Linked DNA regions of Prochlorococcus marinus str. MIT 1013. The protein of the gene in region 2 binds, or shares a complex with, the protein of the main gene of each other region. Links are inferred from orthologs where the notes say so. Each region holds a gene or a part of one and is shown on either strand. Other genes may lie near its edges.

Region 1 (4,596 bases), 120 kb from region 2 along the record:
CTTTATAATTAATTTTTGATTTTGTTGAATCATGAAATTAATAATTAATATCAAGCCATTTTCATTTCAACTAACACGAAAGTTAAAAACCTCGCAAGGAAGTATTCATAACAAGGTAGGTTTGTTGTTGCAAATAAAAGACTCAGACGGGAATTACGGATGGGGTGAAGTATCACCTATTGAGAAAAAGGAATTACAAAAAAGTATCCAAAGTCTTGATTTTATTGGAAGAAAAACTACAAAAGATTCAATAGAAAATTATTTATGTGAATTACCAGGAGCACTTGCTTTCGGATTAGGAAGCTGCTTAGCCGATTTAGAAAATCTCACTAAAAGCAAGTTAAATTTTGAAGGCTTTGACATCGCAAAATCAGCTTATCTTTTACCTACAGATATTGATCCATTAGAGTCAATAGTTAAATATGTAGAGGTATCAAATGACAAGAAAAGTTTTTGTACAATAAAATGGAAAGTATCTCACCAAGCAAATAACTTTAAGGAAGAGAAAACATTACAAAAAATCTTAGATATTTTACCAAAGAATTTTAAACTTAGAATTGATCCCAATGGAGGATGGAGTCGCGAAAAAGCACAAGAATGGATTAACGAACTTAAAAACGAACCTCGTTTGGAATGGATTGAACAGCCACTCCCATCAAAAGATATTGAAGGTTTATTTTCATTAGCTAATCAAATTCCAATCGCACTAGATGAATCTTTGGTTGAATTTCCATATTTACGAAAAACATGGAAAAGTTGGCAAATACGTCGCCCTGCATTAGATGGTGATCCTAGATTACTGTTAAAAGAAATAGAACAAAAAGATAGTCAAACAGTTATAAGCACAGCTTTTGAAACTGGTATTGGGAGAAGATGGATTAATCACCTCGCTGCCAGGCAAATCAAAGGGGGAAATCCTTGTGCACCTGGACTTGCACCTGGATGGTGCCCCAAAGGCCCACTCTTTAACAACAATCCAAAATTAGTCTGGGAAGCCGTATGAGCAAAATTGCAGTTGTAAAATGTATTCCTGAAAAAAACCTGGAATGTTCAAAAGAAATTTTGAACAATTTTGAAAAGCACAACTGGGTATATCTAGCACCTCCAAAAGATCAAACGAAAATTCCCACATCGTCAACTGTACCTGAAGGAAAAGGAATAATCATTTCAAGTGGGGGGAGCATTGGAGGACCAAATCTTTGTTTACAATCAATTAAAAATCTAACTAATTCGGCTTTGGCAACTGGAAATTGGTTAAAGAATCATGGCCTTAAGCCAAATGAGTGCATCATTCTCAATTCACTACCTTTACATCATATAAGTGGTTTCATGCCTTGGTGGAGACATCACACGTGGCGATCGGAGTATCACTGGATTTCACCTTCTTTAATGCATAAACCACTTCAACTTAAGCAGTTTAGTGAAGCATTAACTCATAAATATAGACGTCCATTGATCACATCCCTAGTTCCAACTCAATTATCGTCTTTGATTGATAATTCTGATGGTTTAAAATGGCTTCAATCTCTAGCTATAATCTGGGTTGGAGGGGCTTTGATCTCCACAGATCTTGCTGACAAAGCGCGAAGAAAGTCTATTAATCTAGCTCCTTGCTATGGGGCTACCGAAACTGTTGCAATGGTGACTTGCCTAAGTCCCAAAGATTTTTTAAAAGGAAGTAATAGTGTTGGGTTCCCTCTCGAAGATGTTGAGATAGAAATCAGCAAAAGAAATTCCCTTAAGATTAAAACTAGTAGGATTGCAACTTCAAAATGGAAAAATGATAAATTCGAATCAATTACAGACGCAAATGGATGGTGGGAAGCAGGCGATTTAGCGCAATACATCACTCTCGACAATAGAAAAGCAATACAAATCCTAGGCAGAAGAGATTCAGCTATAAATTCTGGTGGTGAAACTATTTTCCCAGAAGATATCGAAATGGAATTAATGAAATTAATCTCGAAAAATCAAATCCCAATTAAAGACATTTTTGTAGTAGGAGTTAGTGATAAGAAATGGGGACAACGTTTAGTTGCCTTAACTAAATTCAAAGAAAAAGGAATCAACAAATATCCAATTATCTCTCTTCTGACTGATCTCATTGAAGACTGGCAACCATCCAAAAAGCCACTGAACTGGTACGATTGTCCAAAACTTTCAAGAAATATCAATAAAAAATGGGAAATAAAAAAATGGCAAGATTGGATAGCCTTTAATAGACCTATTAACTAAAAACTCAAACTAGATTCATGAAGCCACAAATTTATTTGCTTAGATAATGCACATATGTCTCTAGTAATTGGATTTATCGATACATGTTTAATATTTACCATGCCGATTTTCTCACCATTTTTTTTTAATTTAAATCGAAGTACAAATGAAGAGTCATTTATCTTCTCTGGATTTAGTTCGATATTGATAATATCTCCAACATAAAGTGGTTGAAAATAATTTGCTTCACAATGAACTACTGGCAACGCTACATCCAGTTGGCTTGTATTGATTTGGTTTGTGGGAAAAATTTCTTGTAAAACTACTCCATATTTTTTTAAACTTGCTTCCCAAGTTTCATGACACCATCTGAATAATTCAAGAAAATGCACCACGCCGGCAGCATCTGTCTCACCAAAACGAACGGTTCTTTTCAAACATAACCATTCTCTAGGATGACGCTTTTCCAAAGAACCTATCTATCAACAGAACCCATAATCACATCAATAGAACCTAAGATAGCCATTATGTCAGCGACCTTAGCTCCCTTCAGTATGTGAGGAAGTATCTGCAAATTATTAGAATCAGCCGCTCTAATTTTAAACCGCCAAGGAGTTACATCATTATTACCTTGAATAAATACTCCTATCTCTCCTTTCCCAGACTCAAGGCGTGTATATAATTCACCATTAGGAATCTTAAAAGTAGGTGCAACCTTCTTAGCGACATATTGATAATCAAAGCCTGACATATCACCTTTTTTTTCCTCAACTGTCCTTTTTGCCTCAAGATTTTCTGTTGCCCCCCCTGGAATCATCTCACAAGCTTGTCGCAATATTTTTAAAGACTGTCTCATTTCTTCAATACGAACTCTATATCTTGCATAACAATCCCCCTCTTTCTCCCATGCAATATCCCATTCAAAATCGTCATAACATTCATAATGATCTACCTTTCTCAAATCCCATGGAACACCTGCAGCCCGAAGCATTGGACCAGAAAGACTCCAGTTAATCGCTTGCTCTTTTCCAATCACACCTAAACCTTCTATACGTCTACGAAAGATAGGGTTATTAGTTATCAATTTTTCGTACTCATCAATCTTCGGACCAAACCAATCACAAAAATCTTTGCATTTTTCTAACCAACCCCAAGGCAAATCACATGCAACGCCACCAATACGAAAATAATTATTATTAATCAATCTTTGACCAGTTGCAGCCTCCCATAAATCGTAAATCATCTCTCTTTCTCTAAAAATATAGAAGAAAGGAGTTTGAGCCCCTACATCAGCCAAAAATGGGCCTAACCATAACAAATGATTAGCGATCCTATTCAACTCAAGCATTATCACTCTGATATAACTTGCTCTCTTAGGTACCTTTATATTTGCTAAACGCTCAGGAGCATTAACAACAATGGCTTCGTAAAACATACCAGCCGCATAATCCATGCGACTCACGTAAGGAACAAACATAACGTTTGTTCTATTCTCAGCAATTTTCTCCATCCCTCTGTGCAAGTAACCAATAACTGGTTCACAATCAACAACATCCTCTCCATCAAGGGTTACGACCAATCGCAATACCCCATGCATTGATGGATGATGTGGCCCAAAGTTGACCACCATTGGCTCCGTACGCGTTTCAAGCTGCGTCATTGGGCCCAACCAAAGCAATGTCTAAATACTAGTGAAAACTTATGAAAGAAGGGCCAATTAGTTCAAGTTCTAACTTTAATCATGTCCCAATAATGGGGAAAGAAATAATTCAATCACTAAAGGAATTACCAAGTGAATTAACAAAACAAGGATTAATTATTGATGCCACCATTGGAGGAGGGGGGCATTCAGCTCAAATACTAGAGAATTTCCCAGGAATCAAAATTATTGGGATTGATCAAGATCCAATAGCTAGAGAAGCAGCATCAAAAAGATTAATAAAGTTCGGCACACGAATAGAAATAATCTCTACAAACTTCGCAGACTTTTCACTTAACAAACAAGCCATTTGCGTCTTAGCGGATCTTGGAGTTAGTAGTCATCAACTTGATGAGCCTTCACGAGGTTTTAGCTTTCGTTTAGATGGTCCGGTAGACATGAGAATGAATCCTGAGAAAGGTCTAAGTGCAGCCGAACTTATTGACACTCTATCTGAACAGGATTTAGCAAATTTAATATATAACTTAGGAGAAGAAAAACGTTCTAGACGTATTGCAAGAAAAATCAAAAATGATCTTGCAGAAAATGGAGCATACAATGGAACTCAAGCTCTTTCTTATGCAATTGCCGGTTGTTTTCCACCCAAGCAAAGACATGGCAGAATTCATCCTTCAACTAGAACTTTTCAGGCTTTAAGAATAGCTGTTAATAATGAATTGGAA
Region 2 (8,428 bases):
TTTATAGAAGATACAAAAAAGGGAAATAAATCAGTATGCATCTTGCATTTCATAAAAATCTGGCTGAACATAGTCCTTCCTAAGTGGCCATCCTTTCCAATCTTCAGGCATTAAAAGTCTTTTAGGATGAGGGTGGCCTGTGAAGTTGATACCATACATATCGAATGTTTCTCTTTCTTGCCAATCTGCTCCTCTGAAAAGACCGTATAAACTAGGAACAGTTAAGTCCCCATTTCGAGTTAGGAATACTTTTAATCTTACTTCGCGAGGTGAAAAATCTTTTTTAAATTCACTCATTTCTATTAAATTATAAAAACAAACAATATTTAAACCAGGACCTTCATCGTATCCACCCTGGCATTGAAGGTAATTAAACCCATCATTTTTTAACGCTTCAACTATTGATAAAAGATTGCTTGGCGTAATTTTTATTATTTCAACTCCTAAGTGATCATCTTGGAGAGGAATGTGGTCAAATCCATTTTTAGAAAGCCAAACGCTTATTGGACCTGAGATTTTTTCTTCTACTACAATTTCTGAATCGTTTGTCATTTTTTTATAAGAGATGCTTAATTGCTTGAAAGTTCTTCAGATATTTTTTGAACCTCTTTTAATGATTGATCAAATTTTTCAGATAAGGAAGGATTTAATGCAATTAGTTGGGATTTTGCATTTAGATATTGTCCATTAACTTTTGACTCTGCTCTCTTCATCCTATGAGGAATAGTTAAATAACGATGAGTTTGAGTGATCTTTGATCTTTCAGAGATAGATTCGTTGGCAACTTTTTTTCTTAATTTGATCACAGCATCAAATATTGCTTCTGGTCTTGGAGGACAGCCAGGAAGGTAAAGATCAACTGGTATTAATTTGTCAACACCTCGAACTGCCGTAGTTGAATCTGCGCTGAACATGCCACCAGTAATAGTGCAAGCTCCCATAGCAATTACGTATTTCGGATCAGGCATTTGCTCATATAGTCTTACAAGGGCGGGTGCCATTTTCATAGTTACAGTACCTGCAACTATTAGTAGATCTGCTTGCCTAGGAGAACTTCTAGGTACTAATCCAAATCTATCAAAATCAAATCGAGATCCAATTAAAGCCGCAAATTCAATAAAACAGCAAGCAGTTCCATAAAGAAGAGGCCAAAGACTGCTTAATCTCGCCCAGTTGTGAAGATCTTCAAGGCTAGTAAGGATTATGTTTTCGCTTAAATCATTTGTTACTGTTGGCGTTGCCACCGGGCCACAAGAAGCTTCTCTAAGGTTTCTTGCGGCTTCAGAAGAGGGAGATTTATTCAAATTGTTCAAAGGATTCAACTCCATTCAAGGGCACCTTTTCTCCATGCATATGCTAATGCAACAACCAATATTGTGATGAAAACAAGTGCTTCAATAAATGCTAATAACCCAAGTTTGTTAAATGCAACTGCCCATGGGTAAAGGAACACCGTTTCGACGTCAAATATAACGAAAACAAGAGCAAACATGTAGTAACGAATATTAAATTGGATCCATGCTCCCCCAATTGGTTCCATGCCAGATTCATATGTAAGCTGTCTTTCTCCTGCTTTACTGCTAGGAGAAATTAGCTTATTTGTTGTGAGCGCAAGAATAGGAACTGCTCCAGAAATAAGAAGAAATCCTAAAAAATACTCATAACCCTGAAGGGTAAACATGAATGAATTACTGATTTCAATATCAGTTTGACAGTCATTTTCTAGATTAGTGCCATAGAGTTGTTATGTGTGAAAGTGAAAACTGTGAGTAAAGACAACAAAACAGAAACAAATCCTTTGGAAGATTTCAATTCTGATGAAAAACAAAACCAAGTTATTTCATTTGCACCAAAAAACTCAACCGAGGAATTTGATCCAAAAGCAAATCGCTTCGAATGTATTAGCTGTGGTTTTATTTATGATCCTGATGAGGGTATAAAGAAGCTTAATATTGAGCCAGGAACTGCATTCTTAGATATAGATAGAGAGAAGTTCAGATGTCCAGTCTGTCGAGTAGGATTTGTTGGATACAAGGATATTGGACCTAAATCAAAGCCTAGTGGATTTGAAGAAAACCTTACATATGGCTTTGGATTTAATAAACTTCCTTCAGGCCAGAAAAACGTTCTTATTTTTGGAAGCCTGGCTTTAGCTGCTGCCTGTTTTCTCTCTCTTTATTCTTTGAAATGAAACGTCTGTTTTCAAATGTCATTAATTTGACCCTTGTCTTAATAGTAGGAGTAGCTCTTAGTGGTTGTACTGTTAGTAATGCATCCATTGGCTCATCAAGCCCTTGGACACAAGTCGACCTAGATACTGAGGCAAATCCTCTAGATGCTGACTTTGTTGATGACAAAAATGGGTTTTTAGTTGGCACCAATAGGTTAATTCTAGAGACAAATGATGGCGGAATTACCTGGAAAGAAAGAAATTTAGATATCCCAAGCGAAGGTAACTTTCGTCTAATAAGCGTTGATTTTAAAGGCCCAGAAGGTTGGATTGCAGGTCAACCAGGATTGATTCTTCACACAACTGATGGAGGGAAAAATTGGACTCGTCTCGATTTGGGAAATAAGTTGCCTGGAGATCCATATTTGATAACAACAATTGATAATGATTCTGCTGAGTTGGCAACTACTGCTGGAGCAATTTATAAAACAACTGATGCTGGTGAGAATTGGGAAGCAATAGTTGTTGATACTTCAGGCTCTGGAGGCATAAGAGAATTAAGACGCACAAATAATGGTGGTTATATAAGTGTAAGTAGTCTTGGTAACTTCTTCTCAGTATTAAGTCCAGGTCAGGAGTCATGGAGCCCTCATCAAAGAGCAAGTAGTAAGAGAGTTCAGAGCGTTGGTGAGCAGCCAAATGGTGATCTATGGATGCTTTCTAGAGGAGCTGAAATCAGGTTTAATGCAGATTCGGATGATATCGACTCCTGGTCAAAACCCATAATCCCAATCGTCAACGGGTATAACTATCAAGATCTTGTTTGGGATCCATCTAAGTCGATTTGGGCAGCTGGAGGAAACGGAACTTTATTAGTGAGCAATGATGATGGAAAAACTTGGGAGAAAGACCCTGTTGGTGAATCTGTTCCTACTAATTTCATAAGAATTCTATTTGTGGACGATTCAAATAGTGTCAATCCTAAGGGATTTGTTTTTGGAGAAAGGGGAAATTTATTGCGTTGGAATGGTTGAAATCATCAAAAATTCTATGATTTCCATGACTCTGTGTAACCACCTTGCAACAGAGATCGTTTCTTTTGATTTCGCTTGATAAGATCACTGAGCTGATTAAGTGAGGCTATGGCTGCCGGCTCTACCGGGGAACGCCCGTTTTTTGAGATCATTACTAGTGTCCGCTATTGGATTATCCATGCTGTGGCACTTCCTGCGATCTTCGTGGCAGGATTCCTATTTGTGTCTTCTGGGCTTGCCTACGACGCTTTTGGAACTCCTAGACCAGATACGTATTTTCAGGCTGGAGAAAGCAAAGCTCCTGTTGTTGTTCAGCGCTTTGATTCCAAGGCTGAACTTGACACGCGTCTGAAATAACCAAATTTCATCTGATTGCTTTTTTATCCATGCAAGTCAATCCAAATCCAAATAAAGTTCCGGTTGAATTAAACCGAACAAGTCTTTATCTTGGACTCTTACTTGTTTTTGTAATGGGAATTCTTTTTTCCAGTTACTTCTTTAACTAAATCTCTTTATCATGAGCAAATTAAAAGGACCTGATGGGCGAGCAGGAGATCGTCTGCCAAATGGTATGCCTGCAGTCTCCTGGCAAAGACGGTGGACAGAGGGAGCACTTCCTTTATGGTTAGTGGCTACTGCAGGTGGAACAGCTGTTATTTTTGTTCTTGGTATTTTCTTTTATGGTTCATACACTGGTATTGGTAACGCTGGTTAGTTTTAACTAGAAAAATACTATTTATTTGAAATAACTTTAAAACCAACTGGCATTAAATGTCGGTTGGTTTTTTTTAAAGCCAATATTTATCTGTAAATAATTTGATCTTGTTTTTAGTTGTATTTGGTACATGCTCTTTTGGAGTGACTAGCGCATTTTTTAATGCATTATGAAAAGAGCTTGAAGGCCTTAATGATGAGATTCTTTTGGCGGCAGCAGATATTATTAATTTTGCAAAATTTGCATTTTCCTGAAGATTCTCAATGACCATCTCGACAGATACATTTTCGCAATTTTGATTCCAGCAATCATAATCAGTAACCATGGAAAGGCTTGAATAAGCGATTTCGGCTTCTTTTGCTAATCTGGCTTCCGTATGGTTTGTCATGCCTATGACTGAGCATCCCCAATCTCTATATAATTTTGATTCTGCTTTTGTTGAAAATGCTGGCCCTTCCATAGCAAGATATGTTCCTCCAATATGCATGCTTTTTTCTTTGGTTAAAAGTTTTTCTATTTCTTGCGACAGTATTTGAGAAAGAATTTCGCAAAATGGATTTGCCATGCTTATGTGAGCTACAACTCCATTGTTGAAAAAGGTCAATGGCCTTTGATGAGTTCGATCAATAAATTGATCAGGTATAACAATGTCGCAAGGTTTGATATTTTCTTTTAATGAACCCACAGCTGATGCTGATATCAACCATCTAACATTTAGATAACGCATAGCCCAGATATTTGCTTTATATGGAATTTCACTTGGATTTAAGGTATGTTTCTCTCCATGGCGAGCTAGAAAAACAATCTCTATTCCAAATAGATTGCCTATTAGTAATTTATTAGAAGGCTTTCCATAGGGAGTGTCTAAGCTTAATTCGACTATGTTTTTAAGATTTTCTATCTTATATAGTCCGCTTCCGCCAATAATTCCTAATCTAGCTTCTTTGAAATCATAGGTATCTGATTGTGTTCCAGAAATATTCAAAAAATCATGTTCAGTGATCATCTCGTTCTTGCTGGTGGTGGTCATACTCATGCCCTTGTGATGCTTCGATGGGCAATGAATCCAAAATTGAAGCCTGCTGGAATGATTACTTTAGTCAATAAATCAAGTACTACTATTTATTCTGGGATGTTTCCAGGTGTCATAGCAGGTAAATACAAGATTGATGAAATACTAATTGATTTGAGGAATCTCGCTTCAAAAGCAGGAGTTTCATTTGTGATGGCAGAAATTGAGGGGATTGACCTTAAGAAAAAAAACTTACTTTTATCAGGACGCCCAGAAATTGAATATTCTTTATTATCTATGAATATAGGAACAAAAACTAACTTCAATTCTAAATCTGAAATTGCATGGGATAAAGATTTAGCTGTTCCCATTAAACCTTTTTCTGAGTCTTATAAATTTATTGTCGATCAAGATATTCACAAGGATAATTCTTCTGCTAAACCATTTGTAATTATTGGTGGCGGATTCGCTGGGATAGAAATAGCTTTTTCTTTAAGAAAAAGATGGCCAGAAAGATCAATTATATTAAAAGTTAAATCTCGAAGAAAATTTAGTAAAAATCTATTAAAAAAATTAAAAGATTTAAAGATTCAGATCATAAAAAAGGACCCATCTGTTTTATACCCAACATTAATATGTACTGGTAATAAATCATTTGAATGGATAAAAGATAGTGGTTTTCCTATAGATGAAAATGGGAGGATATTAACAAAAAAAACTCTTCAAGTCCTTAATTATCCAGGGTTATTTGCCGTAGGAGATTGTGGAGTTATTAAGGATCATCCCCGCCCTTCTTCTGGAGTATGGGCTGTTCGCTCAGCAAAACCATTGGCAAAGAATTTAGAGAGAATCAGTAAAGGTTTAAAACTTAAGGAATGGAAACCTCAACGAAAAGCAATACAACTTTTAGATATCAACTATATAAACATGAAATCCAAAGCTTTTATTTCTTGGGGTGAAGTGATTATTGGCCCTTTTGATTTTCTATCAAGATTAAAAGAATCAATTGATAAAAAATTTGTCTCGAAATTTCATTTTATTCAAGATATAAATACAGAAATGCTTGCGGAAAAGGAGATGATTAAATGTAGAGGTTGTGCAGCAAAATTACCATTTACCCCATTAAGCTCAGCATTAAAAAAATTAGATTTAATAGAATCTCCAAAAGATGATTCTATTGATATAGGAATATTAAATTCTTGTAAGACTTTAATACAAAGTGTAGATGGATTCCCTTCTTTAATTAGTGATACATGGCTAAATGGAAGGCTTTTGGCTTTTCATTCTTGCTCTGATATTTGGGCATGCGGAGGATCTGTGATCTCTGCACAATCTGTTGTGAAATTGCCATCCTTACCTAATGATTTACAGCAAGAGTTATTATTTCAAGTATTGGAAGGTATCAATTCTGCTTTATCTATTCAGGGGGCGAAACTTATAGGTGGACATACATTAGAATCAAGAAAAACATCTAAAGAGCCATTCTCTCTAGGAATTGAAGGCTCGTTAACTGTTAACGGAGTTATTGATGATAAAAAATATTTTTGGTCTAAGGGAGGAATGAAAAAGGGAGATCAAATTCTAATTAGTCGTTCGTTAGGTACTGGAATAATATTTTCTGCATTTATGAATAGCCAAGTAAAACCTTATGTACTTGATTCTGTTTTAAAAGAAATGAATAAAAGTCAGCATTATTTAGTTGATTTTATTTATCAATTAACAAATATAAATTCAAACTCAAAAATTGTAAATGCATGTACTGATATCACTGGTTTTGGTTTGCTAGGTCATTTATCTGAAATGTTGGAATCTACAAATAGTGATCGATTAAAGATGAACATAGAACCCTTAAAAATTATTCTTGAGCTAGATCATATACCTATATATGATGGAGTTAAAGAACTTTTAGAAAAGGGTTATGAAAGTACTTTAGCCTCTTCAAATCAGGTTTTTTTAAAAAATATTGATGGAGATAAAAACTTGAGATTTGAGCTTGTCTCCAATGATTTTGTTCCTAATAAATCGCTTTATAATGCTATGCTAAAAATTTTAGTAGACCCACAAACATGTGGACCTTTGGTTGTTAGTTGCCCATCGATTCATTCAGAAAAACTAATAGAGAAAGGACCTTGGATTCGAATTGGGTTTGTTTCTGAATAGATACTTATTAATAATTCAGGAAAGACTTTTTTTATCAATTAATTTCATTCTTTGTCGTTTTATTTCAATTCCTATTTCTGGTCCAGGTGTCCAACCTTTAGCTATTAAATCCTCTCCTTTTATTGGAGACTCTATATCCTTCCAATTGTATAGCCAAGATTTTAAGTATTCTTTTAGAGGGTTTTCTTTGTATATTTCAAGTATGAATGAAGATTCATTAGCATTTATTTCCTCTAGAAAAATTGTCCACTTGGATGGGGACCACTTTTTATATAAATTATTAGCTGTTAGATTTTCAAGATATTTGCTTAACTTAAAGGCTCCTTCTATTATTTCTTTTTGTTGTTGATCTAAGTTTAATCTTTTAGCAAGATAAATAGGGTCTTTAGATTCATAAACTAATGCTGTTAGAGGTTCAATGTTTGACTTCTTTGCAATGAATATTTTTTCGATAAGTCTTTGATCATTCTGTAACCTCGAATCTAATATTGTTAATCCTCCCCAATCTTGTAGATTTTTTAATGCATTTTTCCAATACTTACTTTTTAAAAGCAATACGAGTTCCATTTTTAATCTTATTGATAATGCTGAAGGTGCTAAATCAGCTTTATCTCCAATATGCCAATTCCAAGGCCAACGATTTATAGTATCTTTTATTTGTCTTAAGGCTTGATTTGATAGACGAAAATCTAACTTGGCTGAATAGCGAGAAGCTCTAATAATTCTAGTTGGGTCTTCTAGAACGCTTGATTCATGTAAAAAGTCCATTTCCTTGTTATTTATTGCATCTAATCCTGAAAATAAATCTATTAGCCTATTATCTTTCAGTTCAATTGCCATAGCATTTATATTGAAGTCTCTTCTAATTAGATCCTCTTTGATAGTTGATGATTCGACTAATGGATTTTCTCCAGGTATAGGGTAAGTTTCTTGACGAGCAGATGCAATATCAACTTTTATGCCATTAATTGTTATTTCTGAGGTTTTATAAGTTGTGTTATTGCGTATGATTTTTACTCTTTCTGGCCCAAGAACTTTTTGCAATTTTTTTACATAGATTGATGTCTCGCCTTCTATGATTAAATCTAGATCATTAAAGATAATTTTATAATCTTTATTTTTAGAAATTTTTATTAAGTCTCTAACAACTCCTCCAACTATCGCTATTGAATTTATATTAACTGAGATTGCTACATCTAATAGAATAGATAAGATTCCATTGGGTAATTCTTGTATCTCTTTTTCAATTTTATATTTATCAAATAATTCCATGATAGATATAATTTTTAATTGATTAACATGTCTTGTTTGAATTTTACTAATCTATTAATTTCAAT

Evidence for each region. The genes of interacting proteins can lie anywhere in the genome.
Region 1: the proteins of O5633_RS10195 (region 2) and O5633_RS09580 are in contact, whole or in part, in a cryo-EM structure (PDB 6ZJN), measured with the Thermus thermophilus proteins. The link is inferred for Prochlorococcus marinus str. MIT 1013 from one-to-one orthologs. Residues at the interface, in WP_096411116.1 of Thermus thermophilus: Glu45, Ser46, Asn48, Pro50, Ala51, Gly52, Glu53; in WP_223903221.1 of Thermus thermophilus: Met26, Thr27, Asn29, Gly31, Pro32, His34.

What each region holds. Positions count from the first base shown.
Region 1 is NZ_CP114778.1:1,682,426-1,687,021, reverse strand. The notes cover bases 1,783-4,596. They hold O5633_RS09580 (NAD(P)H-quinone oxidoreductase subunit H), read right to left. Parts: upstream 3,875-4,596; coding sequence 2,690-3,874; downstream 1,783-2,689. Other genes in these bases: rsmH (16S rRNA (cytosine(1402)-N(4))-methyltransferase RsmH), read left to right, coding at 3,916-4,596; O5633_RS09585 (acyl-CoA thioesterase), read right to left, coding at 2,232-2,684; O5633_RS09590 (AMP-binding protein), read left to right, coding at 1,783-2,235. Outside these bases: menA (2-carboxy-1,4-naphthoquinone phytyltransferase), read left to right, coding at 1-12; O5633_RS09595 (o-succinylbenzoate synthase), read left to right, coding at 32-1,003; more of O5633_RS09590, read left to right, coding at 1,000-1,782.
Region 2 is NZ_CP114778.1:1,800,929-1,809,356, forward strand. Bases 1-2,940 are described here. They hold O5633_RS10195 (NAD(P)H-quinone oxidoreductase subunit 3), read right to left. Parts: upstream 1,682-2,940; coding sequence 1,319-1,681; downstream 1-1,318. Other genes in these bases: O5633_RS10180 (gluconeogenesis factor YvcK family protein), read left to right, coding at 1-29; O5633_RS10185 (NAD(P)H-quinone oxidoreductase subunit J), read right to left, coding at 31-552; nuoB (NADH-quinone oxidoreductase subunit NuoB), read right to left, coding at 570-1,328; O5633_RS10200 (rubredoxin), read left to right, coding at 1,838-2,191; O5633_RS10205 (photosynthesis system II assembly factor Ycf48), read left to right, coding at 2,188-2,940. Outside these bases: more of O5633_RS10205, read left to right, coding at 2,941-3,204; psbE (cytochrome b559 subunit alpha), read left to right, coding at 3,313-3,561; O5633_RS10215 (photosystem II reaction center protein L), read left to right, coding at 3,591-3,710; O5633_RS10220 (photosystem II reaction center protein J), read left to right, coding at 3,722-3,919; mtnP (S-methyl-5'-thioadenosine phosphorylase), read right to left, coding at 3,993-4,925; selenide, water dikinase SelD, read left to right, coding at 4,911-7,091; O5633_RS10235 (CCA tRNA nucleotidyltransferase), read right to left, coding at 7,107-8,363; O5633_RS10240 (ATP-dependent helicase), read right to left, coding at 8,410-8,428. UniProt on the Escherichia coli protein: NDH-1 shuttles electrons from NADH, via FMN and iron-sulfur (Fe-S) centers, to quinones in the respiratory chain. The immediate electron acceptor for the enzyme in this species is believed to be ubiquinone.